Regions from separate parts of the Streptomyces sp. AM6-12 genome, predicted to be linked through region 3. Evidence: riboswitches for the same ligand, from Rfam matches in the RefSeq annotation. Region 3 holds a riboswitch; each other region holds the start of a gene.
What was found. Region 3 has a riboswitch for cyclic di-AMP ahead of ACE4Q9_RS14065 (transglycosylase SLT domain-containing protein). Riboswitches for the same ligand answer to the same signal wherever they lie in the genome.
Positions count from the first base shown of each region.

Region 1: it holds a riboswitch for cyclic di-AMP, as region 3 does, so the genes downstream of both, ACE4Q9_RS17770 (M23 family metallopeptidase) here and ACE4Q9_RS14065 (transglycosylase SLT domain-containing protein) in region 3, are expected to answer to the same signal.
Region 2: it holds a riboswitch for cyclic di-AMP, as region 3 does, so the genes downstream of both, ACE4Q9_RS19925 (transglycosylase family protein) here and ACE4Q9_RS14065 (transglycosylase SLT domain-containing protein) in region 3, are expected to answer to the same signal.

Region 1 covers NZ_JBIQWN010000001.1:3,925,589-3,928,852, forward strand. The annotation lists gene ACE4Q9_RS17760 (dihydrofolate reductase family protein) at 1-774, shown strand, start outside; tRNA gene ACE4Q9_RS17765 (tRNA-Met) at 821-894, shown strand; cyclic di-AMP (ydaO/yuaA leader) riboswitch at 1,193-1,362, shown strand; gene ACE4Q9_RS17770 (M23 family metallopeptidase) at 1,370-2,419, shown strand; gene ACE4Q9_RS17775 (aldo/keto reductase) at 2,487-3,264, shown strand, end outside.
Region 2 covers NZ_JBIQWN010000001.1:4,384,775-4,388,038, forward strand. The annotation lists gene ACE4Q9_RS19920 (transglycosylase family protein) at 3-1,118, shown strand; cyclic di-AMP (ydaO/yuaA leader) riboswitch at 1,296-1,465, shown strand; gene ACE4Q9_RS19925 (transglycosylase family protein) at 1,470-2,186, shown strand; gene eno (phosphopyruvate hydratase) at 3,014-3,264, shown strand, end outside.
Region 3 covers NZ_JBIQWN010000001.1:3,124,826-3,128,089, reverse strand. The annotation lists gene ACE4Q9_RS14075 (NAD(P)-binding domain-containing protein) at 1-186, shown strand, start outside; gene ACE4Q9_RS14070 (HAD family hydrolase) at 354-1,166, shown strand; gene ACE4Q9_RS14065 (transglycosylase SLT domain-containing protein) at 1,201-1,686, opposite strand; cyclic di-AMP (ydaO/yuaA leader) riboswitch at 1,690-1,907, opposite strand; gene ACE4Q9_RS14060 (polyprenyl synthetase family protein) at 2,441-3,264, shown strand, end outside.

The DNA of each region.
Region 1 (3,264 bases), 800 kb from region 3:
GTCGTCGCACTCGGCCCGGAGCTGGACTGGCGGGCCCTGCTCGGTCACCTGCGAGCCGAGCGCGGGATCGGCCGGCTGATGGTGGAGGGCGGCGCGGCCGTGCACACCCAGCTCCTCCAGCAGGGCCTCGCCGACGAGCTCCAGCTCGTGGTCGCCCCGCTGATCGTGGGCGATCCGGCCGCCCCACGGCTGTTCGGTCCCGGCCGCTACCAGGAGGGCCGGCTGCGGCTCGTCGAGTCCCGCCGGATCGAGGACGTCGTCCTGATGCGCTACGAGCCCACCGCGCCCGGCACCGGCCCGGTGCCCACCGCCGCCGACCGGCACTGGCTGCGCACCGCCTGCGAACTGGCCGCGCTGTGCCCGCCCTCGCAAACGGCCTTCAGCGTCGGTGCGGTCGTGGTCGCCGCCGACGGCACCGAGCTGGCCCGCGGCCACTCCCGCGAGGGCGGGGACCCGGTGGTGCACGCGGAGGAGGCGGCGCTCGCCAAGACCGACCCCGCCGATCCGCGGCTGCCCGGCGCCACCGTCTACAGCAGCCTGGAGCCCTGCGCCCGCCGCGCCTCGCGCCCCGCGCCCTGCGCCGAGCTGATCCTGCGGGCGGGGGTGCGCCGGGTGGTGACCGCCTGGCGGGAGCCGGACACGTTCGTGGTGGCGGCCGACGGCACCGGGGTGCTGACGGCCGCGGGCGCCGAGGTCGTCGTCCTGCCCGAGTACGAGCCGCTGGCCAAGGGGCCGAACCGGCATCTGGCCGGCCGATCCGGAGCCCCGTCGTAACCGGTGTGCTTTCCGCCCTGGTGATGGCGTACAGTAGAGACATCGCCGCGGGGTGGAGCAGCTCGGTAGCTCGCTGGGCTCATAACCCAGAGGTCGCAGGTTCAAATCCTGTCCCCGCTACTGATATCTCAGGGCCGGAATCCAGTTCATGGATTCCGGCCCTGAGTGTTTTCCGGACCCCGAAGGGGGGTTACCCCCAGTGACCGTTCGACCGCCCAGCGCATAAGATCTGAGTCACCATCAAAAACCGGGTGACTCCTGAACGGCGGTCAACTCGCCCGGATTGGCGGGCCGCTGGGCGGTAAGTCCACGGGTTTGAACCTTAATGATCAAGCCGAACGGCTTGGAAAGTTCCCCTCCGGTCTATTAACGTTCGATAACGCAGCGCGGTCGTCCCAGCCGTCACCCGAGGCGGCTCCGTGCGCACGCGCCGAATCCCGCGAGGGAACCGGGGAACCACCACCTTGGGGTGAATCACGCGGACACCACCGCGGACTCAGCCGAGTCCACGAGCGGTATACGCGCGTAGGAGACCTTCCTGCTCCGAACCCGTCAGCTAACCCGGTAGGCGGAGGAAGGAAAGGAGCACGCCCCCGTGGCGTCCAACCGTCCCGCCCCCGAAGCACCGTTCGTGCCCGCTCAGCGCGCACCCGAGTCGTTCGGTCCCGGCCCCGACGGCGACGGACCCTGGGAGGAGTGGAACCCCGGCGAGGAGTCCGTCGCCCCGGTCCGCGGCCGCCACCGCGTCGCCAAGCAGCGCGGCGGCTTCGCCCGCAGCTCCACCGTCCTCGGCGTCGGCGTGATCGCCGCCGTCGGCGCGGGCGGCATCGCCAGCGCCAACCCCGGCAAGCCGCCGGTCTCCGTCTCGATGCCCGACCTGCCGGACGTCTCGGTGCCGCACCTGTCCACCGTCGAGCACTTCCTCGGCGACGACTCCGCCGAGACGCCCAAGGCCGAGACCGCCACCGCGCTCACCGACCTCGGGCGGACCACCGAGGGCGCCACGGACACCGGCGCGGGCGAGGCCCTGCGCAACCGGATCATGGCCCAGGCCGAGCAGCAGCAGGGCCAGGCCGACAGCAAGGCCACCGCCGCGATGGTCGCCGCCGCCCAGCAGCAGAGCGACGCGGCGGCCGCCAAGGCGGAGAAGGAGGCCGCCGCCAAGGCCGCCGACGCCAAGGAGCAGGCGGAGGCCGACGCCAAGAAGGCGGCCGCGGCCAAGCGGCTGGCCGCGCTGGCCAAGCAGTACACGCTGCCCGTCGTCTCGTACACGATCACCGGCACCTTCGGGCAGCCCGGCGCCATGTGGTCCTCCGGCTACCACACCGGCCTCGACTTCGCCGCCCCCACCGGCACCCTGATCAAGGCCGTCCACGGCGGCACCATCACCCAGGCCGGCTGGGCCGGCGCCTACGGCTACCGCACCGTCCTCACCTTGGACGACGGCACCGAGCTGTGGTTCTGCCACCAGTCCTCGATCAACGTCTCGGTCGGCCAGAAGGTCGCCACCGGCGAGGTCATCGGCCGCGTCGGCGCCACCGGCAATGTCACCGGCCCGCACCTGCACCTGGAGGTGCACCCGGACGGGCAGCCGACCGCCGTCGACCCCGCGCCCTGGCTGCGCGACAAGGGCCTCAACCCCTGACGGAACCGCGCCGGTTCCCGCACCGGCGGCGGAATGCGGTCATCCGTCGCCGGTGTTGATGTGGAGCATGACTTCTCTGCGCACACTGGGCTCATCCGACCTCGAGGTCTCCCCGCTCTGCCTGGGCGGCAACGTCTTCGGCTGGACCGCCGACGAGCAGACCTCCTTCGCCGTCCTGGACGCGTACACGGCCGCGGGCGGCAACTTCATCGACACCGCCGACGTCTACACCGCCTGGATCGAGGGCCACCAGGGCGGCGAGTCCGAGACCGTCATCGGCAAGTGGGTCAAGGCCCGCGGCAACCGCTCCGACGTCGTCATCGCCACCAAGGTCGGCCAGCACCCGCAGTACCGGGGCCTGTCCGCGGCCAACATCAAGGCCGCCGCCGACGCCTCCCTGGCCCGCCTGGGCACCGACTACATCGACCTCTACTACACCCACTTCGACCAGCCCGAGGTGCCGGTCGAGGAGATCATCGGCGCGCTGGACGAACTGGTGAAGGCCGGCAAGGTCCGGCAGATCGCCGCGTCCAACATCAGCGCCGAGCGGCTCAAGGAGTCCCTGGACTTCTCCACCCGCGAGAACCTGGCCCGCTATGTGGCGCTCCAGCCGCACTACAACCTGGTCTCCCGCGACACCTACGAGGGCCCGCTCCAGGACCTCGTCGCCCGCGAGGGCCTGTCCGCGGTGCCGTACTTCGCGCTCGCCGCGGGCTTCCTGACCGGCAAGTACCGGCCCGGCGCCACGGTGGACAGCGCCCGTGCCGGCTCGGCCGCCAAGTACGCGGAGACCGAGCGCGGCCAGAAGGTGCTCGCCGCCCTCGACGAGATCGCCGGCGCACACG
Region 2 (3,264 bases), 1.3 Mb from region 3:
GCATGATCTCCGGGAACGGTCGTCACCGCCGCCCCCGTCAGGCCCCGGCCCTCCTCGTCGCGGCCGGCGTGACCGGCTCCGCCATCGCCATCCCGCTGCTCGGCGCCGCGAGTGCCCACGCGGCCGACGGCACCACCTGGGACAAGGTCGCCAACTGCGAGAGCGGCGGCGCCTGGAGCGCCGACACCGGCAACGGGTACTACGGCGGCCTCCAGATATCCCAGGACGACTGGGCCGCGTACGGCGGGACGCAGTACGCCTCCTCCGCCGACCAGGCCAGCCGCTCGCAGCAGATCGCCGTGGCCGAGAAGATCCTCAAGGACAAGGGCACCACGCCCTGGGCCACCTGCGCCCTGCTGTCCGGACTGACCTCGAACTCCGGTTCGGTGAGCGTCGATCCGGGTGTCGGCGACGGTGACAGCGGCAACGGCAGCGGCCAGACCGGCGGCACGACCGACCCGTCCGGGCTGCCCGACCCCTCTTCCCCGGCCGGCACGCCGAGCGGCGACCAGGACGGCTCCGGCTCCGGTTCCGGTTCCGGCAAGGCGTCCACCGGCTCGTCCGGCTCGTCCGACCCCTCCTCTTCGCCGAGCCACGGCTCAGGCACCGGCGCCGGCTCCGGCAAGCAGACCGGCAAGCACGCGAGCCCGCAGCCGGGCAAGCACACCGGCACGCCCGGCCCGGACCCTGCCGACCCGTCCGGCCCGTCCTCCTCGGACCCCTCCGCCTCCACCCCGCCGTCCGCGCCGGCCCACGGCTCCGGAACGCCGGCACCCTCCACCGGTACCCCCGCCAACCCCCAGCAGGCCGCCGGTACTTGGAACCTGGTCGACACCGGGGCCCTCGGCGGCGGGCGCCACCGCGGTGGCCACGCGGACGAAGGCACGGCAAACGGGCAGAACGGCTCCACCTCGGGCCAGCACGCGACCCACGGGCCGGACAGCTACACCGTCCGCCAGGGCGACTCGCTGAGCGCCATCGCCGACTCCCTTGACGTCGACGGCGGATGGCATGCGCTCTACGCCGCGAACAAGAAGGTCGTGGGCGCCGACCCGAACCACATCACCGCCGGTCAGACCCTGAAAGTCGGTGACGAAACGGGCGCGGGCCAGGGCTAGTTGACGCCCCACTTGATCGCTAAATGTCCGGTTTGGCGAAAGTGTGGGATGAGTCTCAGAAGCCCTGATCGTCTTTGAAATTCCGCGGATCACCTGGCTACGGTCAAGGCCGCTCGTCACCACGAGCCCCGGCGGCCGCAACGCCGAATCCTGCCAGCGGCTGCCCGGGAACAGTCGTCGCGTCAAGCGCCGCAGGCAGGAGCGGGGGACCCAAGGTAGGCGCCGGGCCCGGCAGTTGTTGCCGGACCGGCTTGGGGTGAAGCCACGCCTCCGGAAGGAGGGGTGGCCGGGCAACTCAACCGGCCCGAACCCGACAGCTCACCTCGCAGGCGTCGGTGAGGGGATCGTTCCATGCTGTTTTCCGGCAAGGGCAAGCACCGTCGTCCGTCCAAGGCCGTCCGCGCCGTCACGCTCGCCGGTGTCACCGGTGCCGCCGTGGCCGCTCCGCTGATGGCGGCCGGCAGCGCCTCCGCCGCCACCGCTTCCCAGTGGGACACCGTCGCCCAGTGCGAGTCCGGCGGCAACTGGGCCATCAACACCGGCAACGGTTACTACGGCGGCCTCCAGTTCTCCGCCTCCACCTGGGCCGCGTACGGCGGCACCGCCTACGCGCCGACCGCCGACAAGGCCAGCAAGTCGCAGCAGATCTCCGTCGCCGAGAAGGTCCTGGCCGCGCAGGGCAAGGGCGCCTGGCCGGTCTGCGGCACGGGCCTGACCGGCACCCCGTACAACGGCTCCGCCCCGACGACCACGTCGTCGTCCGGCACCGCCACCCGCTCCACGGACCAGCAGGCCGCCACCCGCTCCACCGAGCGCACCGCCCCGGCCCCGTCCAAGTCCACGAGCACGTCCACCGGCTCGTCCACGGGCAAGACCGTCACCACCCCGACCGGCAAGAAGGTCAAGAAGGGCGACGGCGAGTACAAGGTGGTCACGGGTGACACCCTCAGCTCCATCGCGGCCGCGCACCACGTGGCCGGCGGCTGGAAGAAGCTGTTCGACCTGAACAAGGACATCATCGACAACGCCGACCTGATCTACCCGGGTCAGCAGCTCCACCTGAAGTAACCCGGCCCGGCCACGGCCGCGGCGAGCTCCGCAGGGGGCTCGCCCGGCGGCCCGGCCGCGGGGTGCTTCCCCGGACGCCCGGACCCGGCCGGCGGACCGGGGCGCCCGACTCCGCTCACCCCGCCCGGCTCCGCTCACCCCGCCCGGCTCCGCTCACCCCGCCCGGCTCCGCTCACCGGCCCGGTTCCGCTCACCCGGCCCGACGGGCCCCTCGCAGGGGGTAGCCCCCGACGTCGTACGCCCGGTGTCGTACCCCCGACGCCCTCGACGCCGCGCTCCCGATAGGCCCCGACGGCCCGCCCCCGGTGGCCCCGAGGGGCCTCGCCCCTGGCGACCCGCCCCAACGGTCCAGGGGCCACCCACCCCCGGCGGGTCCCCCGGGCCCCAGGCCCCCCCCGGCGGGCCCCAGGCTCCATGCCCCAGGCCCACCCCCAGCGGGCCCCCAGGCTCCATGCCTCAGGCCCACCCCCGGCGGACCCCACGCCCCATCCCAAGGCGGGTCCCCCAAGCCCCCCCCGGCGGGCCCCCCAAGCCCCCCCCCGGCGGGCCCCCCAAGCCCCAGGCCCCGCCCCCGTCCCCCCAACCCCCCCACCCCGGCGCGATTCCCCCGTTCGCGCAGGGGTGGGGTCTTGCGTTCTGCCAGTCCAGCCGGGCCTCCTCCGGGCCCCCTTTGTTCCGGTGGTGAACAATGGGTACCGTCTGCGTGTCCCCGTCGCTCACCAGACGGTCGGTCGGTGGTCCGCGACGCCGGGACGGTTAGGCTCTAGTCGCAAGGGCGCAGCCGCACGGCCGCCTCCCGCACTTCCAGCGTCACATCCAAGAAGGAGATGCTCGTGCCGTCCATCGACGTCGTCGTAGCCCGGGAAATCCTGGACTCCCGAGGCAACCCCACGGTCGAGGTCGAGGTCGGCCTCGACGATGGCAGCACCGGTCGTGCCGCCGTCCCGTCCGGCGCCTCCACCGGCGCCTTCGAGGCCATCGAGCTGCGCGACGGTGACCCCAACCGCTACCAGGGCAAGGGTGTCGAGAAGGCCGTCCTCGCCGTCATCGAGCAGATCGGCCCGGAGCTGGTCGGCTA
Region 3 (3,264 bases):
CGCACCCGCCTCGCGACGAGCCGCGGCGCCCCGCGCCTCGGCACCGGCTACGTCTCCTCGGTCCCCGGCCTCTACTTCACCGGCCTCCCGGCCGCCTCCTCCTACGGCCCGGTGATGCGCTTCGTGTGCGGCACGGAATTCGCCTCCCCGAGACTGGCGGGGCATGTGGCGCGGGAACACGGGTGAGTGTCGGAGGGCGGTTGCGGAGAGTGGGGGCGGCGGCCGCCCCCACCCCCATGAGACCTCTCCTCGACCCCACTTGAAGTCATCGAAGGCGCAAGTCCGGGGAATGACACGGGAGTCGGGGGATGACGCGGGGCTCGGTGGAGGGGATCGGTCCGTATTCTCTGATCATGGTTGCCTCCCCCGCGTACGCACTGATCGCCACCGACCTGGACGGGACGCTGCTGCGCGGCGACGACACCGTCTCCGAGCGCTCGCTGGCCGTGCTCGCGCGGGCGGCGCGGGCCGGGGCCCGGCACCTGGTGGTCACCGGCCGCCCGGCCCCCAGAGTGCGCCCCCTGCTGACCGCCCTCGGCGCCACCGGGCTCGCGGTGTGCGGGCAGGGCGCGCAGCTGTACGACGCCGCGTCCGGCCGCATGCTGTGGTCGGTCCGGCTGGACCGGGAGCTGGCCGAGACCGCGCTCGGAAAGATCGAGGCCGAGACGGGCCCGGTGTTCGCCGCGGTTGACCAGGACGGCACCGACGGGCTCACCCTGATCGAACCCGGATACCGGATGCCCCACCCGACCCTGCCCGCGGTCCGGGTGGCCCGGCGCGACGACCTGTGGCGGGCGCCGATCAGCAAGGTCCTGCTGCGCCACGCCACCCTGTCCGACGACGAGTTGGCGGCGGTGGCCCGCTCGGTCGTGGACTCGCTGGCCACGGTCACCATGTCGGGGCCCGGCACCGTGGAGCTCCAGCCGTGCGGGGTGACCAAGGCCACCGGGCTCGCGCTGGCCGCCGAGCGGCTCGGGGTCCCCGCGGAACGCGCCGTGGCCTTCGGCGACATGCCCAACGACATCCCGATGTTCCACTGGGCGGCGCACGGCGTCGCGATGGCGAACGCCCACCCCGAGCTGAAGGCGGTCGCCGACGAGGTCACGGCGTCGAACGAGGACGACGGCATCGCCGTCGTCCTCGAAAGGCTGTTCCCGGCCGGGTGACCGGGAACAGCGGTGGTATGGCGCCGCAGACGCCTCAGTAGGCGCCGTTGACGTTGTCGATCGAGCCGTAGCGCGCGGCCGCGTAGTTGCAGGCGGCGGTGATGTTGGCGACCGGGTCGTAGATGTTGAACGACGTTCCGGCCACGTGGTACGCGTTGAAGGTCGGGTCGATCACCTGGAGCAGACCCTTGGACGGTATGCCCTTGGCCGCGTTGGAGTCCCACAGGTTGATGGCGCTCGGGTTGCCCGAGGACTCGCGCATGACATTGCGGTAGATGCCGTTGTAGGAGCCCGGAATGCCCTTCTGGGCCATGATCGCGAGGGACTCGCGGATCCAGCCGTCGAGGTTGTTCGGGTACCCGGCGGGCGTGGTGGCGGCCGACGTCGTGCCGGTGGTGGCGGACGCGGTGGCGGCGCCCACCAGGGGCATGGCGAGCACGGCCGCGCCGGTGCCGGCGACGGCGATCAGGCGGACGAGACGGTTGGCGCGGGTGCGGCGCGGCTGAACGGCAGCAGACATGGGGACGTTCCTCTCCTACGCCTGCGAGGTGAGCTGTCGGGTTCGGGCGGGGAGGTGCCCGGCCGTGCCTGGTGAGAGGCGTGGCTTGACCCCAAGCCGTCCCGTGCGAACACGCGGTGCGGCGCGCTGTGTCACGCGCTGCGCCATGTGAGTCGTCCGGTCCGGCGACTTACCTGGGTCCCCCGCTCCTGCCGTACGAATGAGTTCGTCGATGGGTGTACGGGCGGCGGCAGGATTCGGCGTCCGCCCGATGGCTCGGGAAGGTATGCGAGAGCGCATGCCGGGAACAAGCGCGGAATTGTTATATCGAGGCATTTGACCTTGATCAGCAGCCTATGGGGTACTTGATCCTTTGCGAATGCCAACGCTCAACTCGCGTGCGGGGCAAGGCGTGCGGAGGTGTCGGCGGGCCGCCCGCGGGAACGCGGTCGGGTGACCCAATTCACGAAATGGCAAACTGTGGAAAATCGGGCATGGGGGATTCGTCCCCCGGTGGGGTGGAGTCGGCGCTCCACCCCTCTCGGGGATCGCGAAGAAGTTCCCGATTACCTGTTAAATCGATAAATGTCCGTTCTGATGATTCGACCGGGGGTATGCCAGTCATGACCCGATACGTCCCGGACTGGACGGGTGGGCGCAGGGTGGGCGCTCTCGGTGATCGAAACCGGACCGGATACGCTGACTTGAGTGATGGCAGCGACCTATCGACAAACCGCGTAATCGCCAGCAGACACCAGCAGACAGGAGACCCCTCGTGACCGTCGTCGGGCCGTTCGGGCTGAGCGTGCGGGACCAGGCTCTCGAAGCCGATGTCCAGGCCGGATTGGCGGCTGTCGAGGAAGGCCTGCTAGAGGCCACCAAGAGCGAGGTCCCCTTCATCACGGGGGCCGCGCAGCACCTCGTACGGGCCGGCGGGAAGCGCTTCCGGCCGCTGCTCGTGATGCTCGCGGCGCAGTTCGGCGACCCCTACGCGCCCGGCGTGGTGCCGTCCGCCGTGGTCGTGGAGCTGACCCACCTGGCCACGCTCTACCACGACGACGTCATGGACGAGGCGGCCGTGCGCCGGGGCGTGGACAGCGCCAACACCCGCTGGGGCAACTCCGTCGCGGTCCTCACCGGCGACTTCCTCTTCGCCCGTGCCTCCCAGATCCTCGCCGACCTCGGCCCCGAGGCGGTCCGGGTCCAGGCCCTCGCGTTCGAACGGCTGGTCACCGGCCAGATCCTGGAGACCGCCGGACCCGCCGACGGCCGCGACCCGGTCGAGCACTACCTCGACGTCCTCGGCGGCAAGACCGGCTCGCTGGTCGCGGTGGCCTGCCGGTTCGGCGCGATGATGTCCGGCGCCGACGAGACGGTCGTGGACGTGCTCACCCAGTACGGCGAGCGGCTCGGCGTGGCCTTCCAGCTCGCCGACGACGTCCTGGACATCGCCTCCGACTCCCACGAGTCCGGCAAGACCCCCGGCACCGACCTGCGCGAGGGCATCCCGACCCTGCCCGTGCTGCGGCTGCGCGAGCGGGCCGCCCGGCTCGGCCTGCCCGAGGACCTCGCCCTGTGCGAGCTGCTGGACTCCGACCT